Regions from separate parts of the Staphylococcus sp. HMSC071G07 genome, predicted to be linked through region 1. Evidence: riboswitches for the same ligand, from Rfam matches in the RefSeq annotation. Region 1 holds a riboswitch; each other region holds the start of a gene.
What was found. Region 1 has a riboswitch for S-adenosylmethionine ahead of HMPREF2802_RS02850 (Na+/H+ antiporter NhaC family protein). Riboswitches for the same ligand answer to the same signal wherever they lie in the genome.

Region 2: it holds a riboswitch for S-adenosylmethionine, as region 1 does, so the genes downstream of both, HMPREF2802_RS09770 (homoserine O-acetyltransferase MetX) here and HMPREF2802_RS02850 (Na+/H+ antiporter NhaC family protein) in region 1, are expected to answer to the same signal.
Region 3: it holds a riboswitch for S-adenosylmethionine, as region 1 does, so the genes downstream of both, HMPREF2802_RS05805 (methionine ABC transporter ATP-binding protein) here and HMPREF2802_RS02850 (Na+/H+ antiporter NhaC family protein) in region 1, are expected to answer to the same signal.

The regions. Positions count from the first base shown of each region.
Region 1 covers NZ_KV804756.1:95,089-99,703, forward strand. The annotation lists gene HMPREF2802_RS02845 (SRPBCC family protein) at 588-1,097, opposite strand; gene HMPREF2802_RS02850 (Na+/H+ antiporter NhaC family protein) at 1,314-2,609, opposite strand; SAM riboswitch class I at 2,684-2,783, opposite strand; gene HMPREF2802_RS02855 (hypothetical protein) at 2,912-3,499, opposite strand; gene HMPREF2802_RS02860 (hypothetical protein) at 3,506-4,069, opposite strand; gene HMPREF2802_RS02865 (flavin reductase family protein) at 4,218-4,615, opposite strand, start outside.
Region 2 covers NZ_KV804784.1:91,320-95,934, forward strand. The annotation lists gene hutH (histidine ammonia-lyase) at 1-599, shown strand, start outside; gene serS (serine--tRNA ligase) at 950-2,233, shown strand; SAM riboswitch class I at 2,634-2,734, shown strand; gene HMPREF2802_RS09770 (homoserine O-acetyltransferase MetX) at 2,837-3,799, shown strand; gene HMPREF2802_RS09775 (YybS family protein) at 3,938-4,615, shown strand, end outside.
Region 3 covers NZ_KV804768.1:321,971-326,585, forward strand. The annotation lists gene HMPREF2802_RS05800 (methionine ABC transporter permease) at 1-178, opposite strand, end outside; gene HMPREF2802_RS05805 (methionine ABC transporter ATP-binding protein) at 171-1,196, opposite strand; SAM riboswitch class I at 1,484-1,589, opposite strand; gene HMPREF2802_RS05810 (thioredoxin family protein) at 1,646-1,945, opposite strand; gene HMPREF2802_RS05815 (toprim domain-containing protein) at 1,942-2,334, opposite strand; gene gcvH (glycine cleavage system protein GcvH) at 2,670-3,050, opposite strand; gene HMPREF2802_RS05825 (arsenate reductase family protein) at 3,243-3,599, opposite strand; gene HMPREF2802_RS05830 (thioredoxin family protein) at 3,745-4,065, shown strand; gene HMPREF2802_RS05835 (nitroreductase family protein) at 4,169-4,615, opposite strand, start outside.

The DNA.
Region 1 (4,615 bases):
TTGTATTCGTTGGATTATTGTATTTGTACTAATTTGCTTTTTAGTAATTTTAATGTCTACTACTAATTTGCAATACTGCATATTGGCTGGGGCGCTTTCTTAGGGGGTCGCTTCTCAACTAATTCATAACGCTTGATGCGCGTTATGAATGGATTTTCGAAACGCCCTTGTTCCCTCAAGAGTCGCCCCACCTTACTTGTATTGCTAGAGTACTTTATTCTTTATTACCTTGTCATAAAGTTAAATTCTTATCCACACATACTTACACATTCTCTTCTGTTTGTTTTAATTTAAGTGTTTCGAGGAATTATAGCGCATCTTTTAATCTTTACATTAGCGTTTCTAATAAAGTATATATTTTAATCATTTTGTGCCTATTCAGCTTATATCCGATCTTAATGTGGGCTTAAATAATTCCGTAATCTTGCTTGATAACGGACAGTTCAAATAAAATATTCTCCTCGCATTCGTTCTCAATGTTGAACAGAAAAATCGTAAAACTGAAACCTCTATGCTCGGCACCTTCATAACAACATAAAAAGCCAACCTATGACTTCCGTGAATCATAGATTGGCTTCTCTAATATATTATTCTTCTTCGGATTCGTACTCAGCTAATACTTCGTGTAAACGGTCGAACATGTTTTCAAAACCATGTGCTGTTGAATCGTGATATTCTTTCTTAAGTTGTTTGTATTCAAGTGTCGTTAAGCGACGTTCTTTCGGTACGTAGGCTGTGTAAGTAAAGATCATATGGGTCTTGCCTGGTTCGCGTTCTAGGAATTCCACTGTGATATTATCTTCTGAATCACTGATGTCAGGCATACCAATTGTCATTTCAATCCAAGCGTTCTCTTCTAGAGCGACGTAGGAACCTACGACACGATTTGTTTTTCCTTTTCTGACATCTACCACTTCGTAGCGCCCTTCGACTTCAGGCTGCACTTCTAGCTTCTTATTTGTGCGTTCGGTTGTCATGAACCAGTGTTTTAAGAAATCTTTGTCTATCCAGGCTTGATATACTAGTGCTGGATCCACTTTAAATATACGTTCAATTTCAATTTCTACATATTCATTCTCAACGTTATACTGTGCCACTATTGTCACCCACCTTCCATCACAATCATTTTAACTTAATTTGCTTAGTAACAACAATTATCTAAGCTAGTTCCATAAATGTCTCAACTTATTCATTTTACCTTTAATGTTAAAATGCCGTCAATGTTAACGGTAAAAGACACCGTAGTAAAATCACGCTAACTATAAACAAACACTGATAAGACACATGAATGTCCTACCAGTGTTTCTCACTCATTAATGACGTTCTTTTAACTTTGGAAATTTGAAGAAAATGGCAAGTAAGCCACAAACGCCGAGTAGTATCGGATAAATACAATATGGTACGAGAGCAACGGGCGAAATGCTTGCTACTCCGGCAGCTGCGATTAACTGTGGACTGTAAGGTAGTAGTCCTTGGAAACATCCACCGAAAATATCTAAAATACTCGCTGATTTGCGTGGATCTAGTCCGTATTCGTCTGCGATATCTTTCGCTAGCGGTCCAGACATCAAGATAGAAATCGTGTTATTTGCAGTGGAAATGTCTGCAGCACTCACAAGCGTCGCAATCCCATACTCTGCGCCACGTTTCGATTTCACTTTACTGCGCACAAAGTTGAGCAACCACTGAATTCCGCCGTAATATTCAATAATCGCTACTAAACCACCAATCAACAGTGCAAGAATCGCAATATCTTCCATACTTTCGATACCTTTGGCCAGGGATTTTAACAAGCCTACCCAAGAGTAGGAACCGTCAATCAGTCCAATCGCGGCTGAAAGTACAGTACCGCCGATGAGTACGACGATCACGTTCAGACCAACGAGAGCAAGGATGAGTACGAGAACATAAGGAATGACTTTAACTAAATCGTAGTGATAGCTACCTGTATGCGCAAGATGTACACCACGCGTCATCCACCAGAGAATAATCATCGTCAAAATAGCACCCGGCAAGACAATCTTGAAGTTAACTCGGAATTTATCTTTCATATTTGTATGTTGGGTACGTACTGCAGCAATTGTCGTATCTGAAATCATGGATAGGTTGTCACCAAACATTGCACCACCTACGACAGTGGCCATAGTGATCGCTGCTGAGACATCTGTCGCTTGCGTTAAACCGAATCCTACCGGAGCAATCGCAGCAACTGTGCCTACGGATGTACCCATTGAGATAGAGACGAACATGCAGATGACGAACAGTCCTACAATCAAGAGGTTCTCAGGTATGAGTGTTAGACCTAGATTAACCGTCGATTTCACACCGCCCATATCTTCCGTTGCTTGTGAAAATGCACCTGCAAGTAAATAGATGAGCACCATCAATAAGATATTTGAATGTCCTGCCCCTTTCGTGAACACTTCCACTTTTTTATTAAAAGGCACTTTACGATGGATGATTAATCCAAATATTGCAGCGACAATGACTGCTACGTTGAGTGGCATAATCGTAAAGTCACCTGTCGCTATTCCGACTCCTAAGAAGAGCACGATAAATAATATGAGTGGGGATAAGGCCCATAAACTTCCTTTCTGCCCGTTATCCATTTACATCTCACTTCCTCTTTCTACTTAAAAAGCTCTTTTCTCACAAGAAGAAAAGAGCTTTGAATTCGTTATCAACCTTATCTTCAAGCAAATCATTGCTACTGGAATTGGCACACGCGTGACCATGCTGCCGAAGCTTCGTCGGGCCAGTCCCTCCACTTCTCTTGATAAGCTATATAATATTTAATCTTACATTACATGAATTTATATCTTGCGTCAATCCTAAGTGAATATTTATCTTCATTATTACTATATTGCTGTGTGTTTCTTCAATTCCTGCACGACTTTGAGGATGGCTTTAATTAGTCCTCCACTTGATATTTACGTAAATAATACACGAGCACAAATGTGAAACTAACAAAGATTATTGTGCTAATAGTAATTGTTGGCCAGTTTGTATAATATATCCCTATCAAGATAGCAATCAATGATGCTCCTAAGATGATTAATATTGAGCCTAACCAGCGCTTCGCTTGTTGACTGGAAATCATTTTAACCTGAATGACATCACTTAAATTTGCTGATACCTTTAAAATATATTCGAAAATGACAATAACGAAAGTAACTAACGCTGTTAAATAGAGTATTGGAGAGTCTTCGTCTCTTCCAACATAATAGATAAATGATCCCAGTAGCAGCCCATAAAGCACTGACGTAAGGATAAGTAAAATGTAAGCTGAGCCGCTCGATAGCCTTAAGTGACCTTGTGATAAGTTCCAGCGTACTTTAATAAAGTTTAGCGCCGTCATACTTAACAAGAACACGATAGCTATTATGATAGATATACTGCGCGGTAGAAAAATAGCACTACAACCCAACAGGCCTAAACCTATGATCCATACTCCGAACTTCCATAAAGCATAATATTTAATCACACTATTAAAGTTCATAGCACTTTACTCCTTAATGTCGTAACGGTTGGCTAAAATTGAAGAACTAAATATTAAGGTAAGCCAAAGTAGTAAACCAATTATTCCTAATATTGTATAATCCACACTCATCATATAACTACTACTAAGAACTAAAAGCGGATTGCCAACCAAGACTACAGGTAATAATCTTCGCACGATCTTACGAGAAACCACTTTCTTCGCTGATTTATGATTATTACCCATCTTTAAATAATATTGAAGTGCAAAAGCATTTAACATAGCTGATGGAAGTATAAATGATACAGTCTCTTGATACTGCTTAAACATTACAAATAAAAATCCAATAAAAATCGCCCCCATCATTATTTCTAATATCACATACCATAGATAAATTAATTCCAGACGTTCATTGATAACATGATTGGCGATATTGGATCTTATTTCTTGCCATCCAACGAAAATTATTAAAAGATAACACATTACTGCTAGTAGCGTTGTGAGCCATAAGATATGGGTTAAAAAACCTATAGCTAGAAAAACGATTAATAAGATGACAAGTAAGCCGTACAACGGATGTCTCTTCTCCACGACCATAACCTCCTATAGCGTGTACTCACCCATAGGATAGTTGAAAGCCTACATCATTTACAAGTTGTCTTCCAAACTTATAGAATACAATGTATTTAGCACTACTATCTCCTCAACTTCGAATATAATTTCTAACCGCTTCTAATCATTAGCTTTCTGGTCGTTCAATCGTAAACTGTTCACCTAATTTCGAATAATTTGAGCCAGAAAGCCGTGCAATCGCATTGAGTTTCTCCGCATCAATTTTAGTATCATCGTAATAAATATCATCATCAATGTGATAGTGAACGACCTCACCAATAATTAAATCTGAACCTTCGATTTCATCACCTAATGGAATTAATTGATGTAAACGACATTCTAAACGAATCTTCGCCTGTTTCACTCCAGGCACTTTCACAGATTCTGAAGGTACAACTTCTAGATCAGTAAAGTTCAGTTCGTTAACTGAGCGTGCATGGGAAGCGGCAGTCGTATTAACGGCTTCAATAATCTCTTCGTCAGTAATATGTACGACAAATTCCTCATTATCGAGAATATTTAAGG
Region 2 (4,615 bases), on a different contig from region 1:
TGAATGCGGCAAACGACAATCCATTGATCTTCGATGAGGATGATGAAACACTCGTCATTTCTGGAGGAAACTTCCACGGTCAACCCGTCGCTTTCGCTCTTGATTTCTTAAAAATTGGGGTATCAGAGCTTGCGAATGTGGCAGAACGTCGTTTGGAACGTCTCGTAAATCCACAGCTTAACAATGGTATGCCCGCATTCTTAAGTCCGGAACCAGGTCTTCAAAGCGGTGCGATGATTATGCAGTATGCTGCTGCGAGTCTCGTGTCTGAGAATAAAACGTTGGCGCATCCAGCAAGCGTAGACTCTATTCCTTCTTCTGCTAACCAAGAAGATCACGTGTCGATGGGAACAATCGCATCTCGCCATGGCTATCAAATTGTGGAAAATGCGCGTCGAGTGCTTGCGATAGAATGTATTATTGCGTTACAAGCGGTAGAACATCAAGGTGTCGAAAAACTCTCACCACGTACTTTAGCGAAATATGAAGCGTTACGTAGCATCGTACCTTCAATTACTGAAGATCGTCAATTCCATAAAGATATTGAAGCGGTCGCACAGTATCTACGTAATGACGCTTATAGTAGTGATGAAAAATAAGTTTAGAAATTTGTCATTTTAAATAAATAGCTTATACTGTCTTGAAAATTTTTAAACAATTTGCTATATTTAAGATAATTCAAATATCACTATTGTTCGTAGGCTAAGTAGTATTAATGTGATGATTTCAGAGAGCTTGTGGTTGGTGTGAACAGGCAATGATCCTTAATATGAATCTACCTACTGATGTGAACAATCGGCAATTACCGTTATTTAAGTGAGAGCGCAGTCTTAATTTATCAAATTAAGCTGTTAAATAGGGTGGCAACGCGTAGAGACCACGTCCCTTGTCGGGGATGTGGTCTTTTTTATGCGCTTCAACCTAAATATATATCAAAGGAGATAGACAGATGTTAGATATTCGATTATTCCGTACAGAACCAGACATGGTCAAAGACAAGATTGCTAAGCGTGGTATGGATTCATCAGTTGTGGACAAAGTCTTAGAACTAGATGAAAAACGCCGTGAATACATCAGCAAGACTGAGGAAATGAAAGCAGAGCGTAACCGTGTGAGTGGTGAAATTGCTGAGAAGAAACGCAACAAAGAAGATGCGGATGACGTTATTAAAGAAATGCGCGAATTAGGTGACAAGATTAAAGAAATCGATGCGTCACTTAACGACGTAGACCAAGAATTACATGATACATTAGCTGGCATTCCAAACTTAATACACGATGACGTGCCAGAAGGTGAATCTGACGAAGACAACGTTGAACTTAAACGTTGGGGTACGCCAAGAGAATTTGACTTCGAGGCGAAACCACACTGGGATTTAGTTGAAGAATTGAAGATGGCTGATTTCGACCGTGCAGCGAAAGTTTCAGGTGCGCGTTTCGTCTTCTTAACTGGTGACGGTGCATTATTAGAACGTGCATTGATGAACTACATGATTACGAAACATACAACACAACAAGGCTATACTGAAATGATGGCACCACAACTTGTTAATGCTGATTCAATGTACGGTACAGGTCAACTTCCTAAATTTGAAGAGGATTTATTTAAAGTTGAAAAAGAAGGACTTTACACAATCCCAACTGCAGAAGTACCATTCACAAACTTCTACCGCAATGAAATTCTTGATAAAGATCAACTTCCTGCTTTATTCACAGGACAAACAGCTTGTTTCAGAAGTGAAGCTGGATCTGCAGGCCGTGACACTCGTGGTTTAATCCGTCTTCACCAGTTCGATAAGGTAGAGATGGTACGTTACGAAAAGCCAGAAGATTCTTGGGATGCACTTGAAGAGTTAACTCAAAATGCGGAATCAATCCTTGAAGAACTTGAATTACCATATCGCCGTGTGAACTTATGTACAGGCGACATTGGTTTCGGCGCAAGCAAGACATATGACCTTGAAGTTTGGTTACCAAGCTACAATGAGTACAAGGAAATCAGCTCTTGCTCTAACGTGACAGATTTCCAAGCGCGTCGTGCAAACATCCGCTTCAAACGTGATAAAGATGCGAAACCAGAATTTGTGCATACGTTAAATGGTAGTGGTCTTGCAGTAGGTCGTACATTTGCAGCAATTGTTGAGAACTACCAAAACGAAGATGGTTCAATTACTATTCCTGAAGCACTTGTTCCATATATGGGCGGTAAGACTAAGATTACGTTAGATAAATAATCAACGACTTAATGTGTTACAAGTTAAGATAAAATATATTGAAAAGGCAATTCTCATTCATTGTGGGAATTGCCTTTTTTAGATAAAAGGAAAGCTATTTCAGTAAAATATTAAATACTGTGAATGCTGAACAGATAATCGAAGTAGAAATTTAGTCTTAACACCGGAAAGGCTTGTATGACTACAGTAGCAAGGGATGAGAGGATAATATTAACACTTCCGTCAGTCTGACTTCAGACAAACGTCAGACTTACCTCTTAAAACTAAGCGTCCTACTCCAAGAAGCAGTGAGCTAGATAACACAATAAGGATTCATAACGACATATTAACTGTTGAAATTATCGGAATATTCGATTAGAATTAACTTTAATCTAGTCAATGAAACTTAAATCAAATATTGAACTTATTGAGAGAAGTGGAGGGATTTGGCTCTGTGAAACTTCAGCAACCGGCTTTATCAGTACGGTGCTACAACCAACGATGCAACTCGAGTAATAAGGTAATGTGAGTCTCTTACTTTTGGTCGAGTAGGAGACTTTTTCTATATAAAGCAGAGTAGGGGAGGGGTAGCGATAAGTTCACTAACAAGGAGGTAAGTAGTAGATGAAATATATTGTAGACACACTCGAATTAGGCAACTTTTATACAGAATCTGGAGAGGCAATTGAGAATTTGAAACTACGTTACGAGCATGTAGGGTATCAAGGACAACCACTCGTACTCGTCTGTCATGCGTTAACGGGAAACCATCTGACATATGGAACGGACGAAGAACCAGGGTGGTGGCGTGAAATTATCGATGGGGGTTATTTGCCTATTCATGATTATCAGTTTCTCACGTTTAACGTCATCGGTAGTCCATTTGGTTCGAGCTCGCCGCGCAACGATCCTAACTTTCCTCAACAGCTGACGTTACGCGATATTGTCCGAGCGATTGAACGTGGCGTGAAAGCATTAGGCTTTAAGCGTATCGCTATCCTCATCGGTGGTTCTTTAGGTGGTATGCAAGTTCAGGAACTGCTCTATAATCATCAATTTCAAGTTGAGAAAGCCGTCATTCTCGCTGCGACGGATAAGACTTCATCTTATAGTCGTGCATTTAATGATATTGCACGACAAGCGATTCACTTAGGTGGAAAGGAAGGATTGAGTATTGCACGCCAACTCGGTTTCTTAACTTATCGGTCTTCAAAGAGTTACGAAGCGCGTTTTACTCCTGAACAAGTAGTGTCTTACCAGCATCATCAAGGTGATAAATTTAAAGAAAGTTTCGATGTGGCTTGTTATAAGACGTTACTAGATGTGCTCGATAGCCACAACCTCGACCGTGGACGTACCGATGTGGCGGAAGTCTTAGCTCAGTTAGACACTAAAGTACTGACCCTCGGCTTTACCGATGATCTGCTCTATCCAGATGACCAAGTTCGAGCGATGGGGGCACGCTTCCAATATCATCGTCACTTCTTCGTGCCCGATAACGTAGGTCATGATGGTTTTTTACTCAATTTCAACGATTGGGCACCGAATTTATATCATTTTTTGAAAAAGTCTAAAGTTCGACGCTAAGACATGTAACTTAAACGAAGAATGGGTATGCATGAAATAGGAGAGACACGTTCATGCCTTAATTGACAATAATTGTATAAACCTTTCAAAGAGGTTAAAATAGGCATTATAGTCAAATTGAGTATAGGAGTGGCAAATTTGTTTTCTAAAGTTAATCCTAAAGCGACGATACTCGGTGTTATCACCTTTATAATTGTGGCTTTAGTTACATATTTTGTGCCCTTGATAGGATATGTGTTGTGTTTCTTCGCGACCATTCCTGGTATCGTCTTGTGGCACAAATCGAAAGAAAGTTTCGGAATAGCTGCCTTAATTACAGTTATTCTCACGACGCTCTTTACCAACTTAGCCACGTTAAGCGCTATTGTTGTGGTCTTGCTCACAAGTTTCGTCATTGGGCAGTTATTAAAAGAGCGTGCAACGAAAGAACGCATCTTCTATGTTACGACGACATACTTAAGTTTATTTAGTTTAATTGCACTACTCATCTTACAAGCGACCCATCGTTTGCCGACTGGAAGTACTTTAGTGCAACCGATGAAATCAGTCTTAAATTATCTACAACCGTCTGATTTACAACAATATGGTAGCAATGTCATAGAAAGTTACAATCAATTGGTAGATAATTTAACAAATAAAGCGTTGATGGAATTTCCAAGTTATATCATCGTCACTATCTTTGTTATCGTCTTATTTAATTTATTAATCACTTTCCCAATCTTACGTAAGTTTAAAGTGGCGACGCCTATCTTTAGACCGTTATATGCTTGGCAAATGCCACGGTTTATCTTAATTGTTTATATCATTACGATTGTC
Region 3 (4,615 bases), on a different contig from region 1:
ATTTACTTCTAGCTGAAATAAAGAGCAACACCCCAAGTACCAAGCCGAAAATAAAGGCAAAGATTGTTGAAACGATTGTCATATAAAGCGTTTCATAGGTTGCAACCCAAACTTCAGACCAGTCGACATTCGGCATCGTAATCATCTCGTGGAGAATTTCATTCAGTGACTTACCCATGTCGAATCACCTCCACTGCTACATGTTGTCGACTCAAGCCGTCTTTAAATTGTTCAAACTGAGCGTCTGAAACTTCTGTTAGGTGTAAGACGAGATAACCAAGCGCCCCTGATTTCGTTTGTTTCACATTACCTTCAAGAATATTGATATCAATGTCCAATGTGCGTGTAATATATGACACGATAGGCTCTGTCGTATTATCACCTGTAAAGTTTAAGCGAACGACGTAATCATCCGGAGCAATATGTATATATCGATCCACGGATTCATCGATTTCATCACTTAAGTCGTCTTTTACAAATCTGCGTGTGACTGCATGTTGCGGATTCTCAAAGACTTCAGTGACTTTACCTTGTTCGATGACTTTACCATTTTCCATTACAGCCACCTCATCACAAACACGACGAATGACCTGCATCTCGTGTGTAATAATCACGATAGTCAAATTTCTCTTCTTCTTGATTTCCAACAGTAAATCAAGAATTTCATCTGTCGTTTGCGGATCGAGCGCACTCGTCGCTTCGTCACACAACAGTACTGACGGTTCATTAGCTAACGCACGAGCAATCCCTACACGCTGTTTCTGTCCCCCTGATAGCTCTGATGGATAAGCGTTACCTCGGCCTTCCAATCCCACAAGTTCGACGAGCTCACGTGCATGATGACGTGCTTGTACTTTGCCCATTCCTGCTATCTCGAGAGGAAACATAATATTCTCTATTACCGTACGTGACCATAATAAATTGAAATGTTGGAAGACCATGCTGACATCTTGACGTTTACGTCGTAACATTGTCTTTGAAAGCTGCCCCATATTATCTCCATCGATAATCACGTCGCCCGATGTAGGTGTCTCTAAGTAATTGAGTAAGCGCACGAGCGTACTTTTACCTGCACCTGAGAAACCAATGACGCCAAAGATCGTGCCGGATGGAATCGTCAAATCAACGTGATCGACTGCCGTAACATCGTGTTTCTTAGTCTTATACCGCTTCACGAGCTGTTTAATTTCAATCACTGTAGTCCCTCCTCTAATATTCTTAATGATGTAGATTAATGTTGCGTTGCTAGTTATCATCGTTGTTTCAATGGACTACTTCTTTCAGTTAGTAAAATGAGTTCGTTCAAGCCTACCACTTATAAATAAGTTAGATATTTCAAATTATTAAAAATATTGTGTTATTTATTAAGCATATTATCTGATATCTCAAATTCTGCTCATCTTATACAACTCAAAGGAGTGTAGAATGTTAACCAATAAAAAAACTTTCTCTTATTAAGAAAAAAAAGAAAGCATCCTACCTTCTCTCATCTTCAAAAGCCGTTAAGCTTTATGTGAATTGGCACCATTTCTGTAACAGACGGTTGCCGAGTTTCGTAGGGCACATCCCTCCACCACTCTTGATAAGAGCAATCGCAATATTAAGTTGTATTAATCCTACCACTATTCACAATCCCCGTCAACTACTATTTTAAATTTTCTAACAAGTAGGGAACAGACTGGAATGCGTATATGCGCTTAAGTTCTTGATCTTTTGACATAATCAATAATACAGGAACAGATTGAATTTCAAATTCTTGAGCGAAATCTGGATGTAAATTCAAATCAATCTTCGTTATCGGTAGTTGTACCATCTCATTCGCCACATCTAGCATTCGTTCTGATACTTTACACGTACCACATGTAGGTGTGTAGCCGAATATGAGATGTTTATCTTGATGAACATTTTGTTTCGGATCGATAATTTCTTCTTTCTTCTGTATCATGTTAATAAACTTACCCTTTCAAACATTTGATCTATTTCTTCTTGAATCGTTTCATCTTCGTCTTTCACCTCAAAACCGTGACGTTCCAACACACGCGCTAAATAATCTTTCGGACAACGCGCAACTTCGCGATATTGGCGGTCAATGTATATATGGTGACTTTCACTTAAATAATGTTTAAACCAACTTCTAATCTTACGTCCTTCGTCATCTGCATCTGCTAAGACGTAAATCGTTTGCCCTTCGTAGTCGTCAATAATTTGGTCGACTTTATCTACACTCATCGTTCCATGTGTACAAATAATATGCAGAGGTTCATCGATGACTTCCTGCACACGCCGCTTATCCGTCTTACCTTCTACAATCATTACTTTGTTTACTACAGCCACATCGGTCACCTTCTTTAACAATGTTTGGGAAACGCTACTTAGTTTTTAACATATCTTGCGCAAAGTAAACATTATTACAGCTCATGACACTTACGAGTGAGACAGTTATAGAAAAAGAGTAGAACGTCATCCACCATTCTCTCAAGAATTTGAATCGACATTCTACTCTCACATCTACTCATTGAGTTGTTGTCCCCACTAAATCGTTGAACATCAGCAAAGATACAATATGATATGCGTAAAACATAATGCTATATCCACGTTCAACTCAGGACGCAACAACTTAACATAGTTACTTTATAAGTAATTATGTACGTAACTCAACTTTCGTCGTATTATTCACCAATCATTTCTGAATAGTCGTCAGCTGACATTAAGTCGTCTAATTGGCTTTCATCGCTGATTTCAACTTTAACCATCCAAGCTTTTTCGTATGGAGATTCATTAACGAATTCTGGGCTGTCTTCTAACTCGTCATTTGTTTCTGTTACTTTACCAGCAACTGGAGCGTATAATTCTGAAACTGTCTTAACAGATTCAACACTACCAAATGTGTCGCCTACTTCGATTTCGTCATCGACTTCTGGTAACTCAACAAAGACGATATCTCCTAATTCGTTCTGTGCATATTCAGTAATACCAATAGTAACTGTGTTTCCTTCAACCTTTACCCATTCATGGTCTTTAGAATACTTTAATTCACTCGGTACTGCCACGAGATCCCCTCCTATAAACTTTATTGTACATATTTATGATGCCATATAGATGCTTCACAAGCAAGATTTTCTATTAATCTTGTGAATATTTCCAAGGCCATGACATCGCATGAAATAAGTAATGAGACGCATGGTTATCGTCTCAGAAAGCGATTTCAAATCATCGTTTAATTATCTCTATTTGATTAACGATTAGTTAACCCATACATCTTGATATTGTTGTTCGTTAAATCCAACTGTGACTTTATCATCCATGACTGCGAGCGGACGTTTAATCAACATGCCGTCTGATGCTAATAGTTCGAGTTTCTCGTCATAGGACAAGTCTTGTAATTTGTCTTTCAAATTAAGTTCACGGTATTTCGCACCGTGCGTGTTAAAGAATTTATTGACATCTAGATCTGATGATTCCACAATTTCTTTAAGTTCAGAATATGTAGGTGTATGTTGTACAATATCAATAGGTTCGAAACTTACGCCATAATCCTGTAAGAACTTTGCAGCTTTTTTACAAGTTGTACAGTTTGAGTATTGGTAAAATCTAATCATGTATGAACCTCCTATTTTTATAATCTTTATTCCAATATATCAAATTTAAATGAGAAATGCTTTAATTTATAAGCCTAATTTTTTCTTTATAACCTCGATTCAGTTATAATATAATCACGATTTCAAGTAAAAGGAGAGCATAGACATGAAAGCAATTCATTCTACAGATGCATTTAACCAAGCGATTAATAGTGACAATCCTGTCATCGTGAAATTCGAGGCAGGTTGGTGCCCAGATTGTAAAGCAATGGATATGTGGATTGACCCTATCGTTGAGAAATACAACGATTACGAATGGTACGTCGTTAACCGTGACGAACTTGAAGATGTAGTTACTGCTAACGATGTCATGGGTATTCCTAGTATTCTCGTATTCAAGAACGGCGAGAAGTTGAGTCACTTACATTCAGCGAATGCGAAATCTCCAGAACAAGTTGAAGATTTCTTAGCTGACACATTCAAATAAAATGTGTATCACATATATCTTTACCTAAAGTGACACTATATAAACAATGGCGAGTGAAAAGATGGGGTAACACCCACTTTCACTCGCCATTTTATGATATCGTTTAATATTCAGTGATTAAGTTCTTCATATGACGTTTACGGTGTGACACTCTGTCTTCCATATCAGTAAGATAAAGGAAACCTACTAAGTCTTCGCTATCTTTCACGCCTAATGTGTCTCTCACTTCAGGCATAAAGATGTACTGTGGAGACTTCCAGCAAGTACCAATACCCGCTTCATGAAGCAATAACATTAAGTTTTGAGCGAAAGCACCAAACGCCATATAGTTCTCTAAATTCTGTTTCTGACGTGGATCTTTCTGAACGATTAATGCGAGCATACCACCTAAGTTAGTCACATTATCATAGTGGTCTTTCTTCTTATCATCGTCGCCTTTAAATGCATATTGACCAATATCTTGACTCATTTGACCGAGTCGATCTTTCGAAATATGCACAACTCTCCAAGGCTCTCTCATCTTATGGTTAGGTGCGTCTGTCGCACGCTC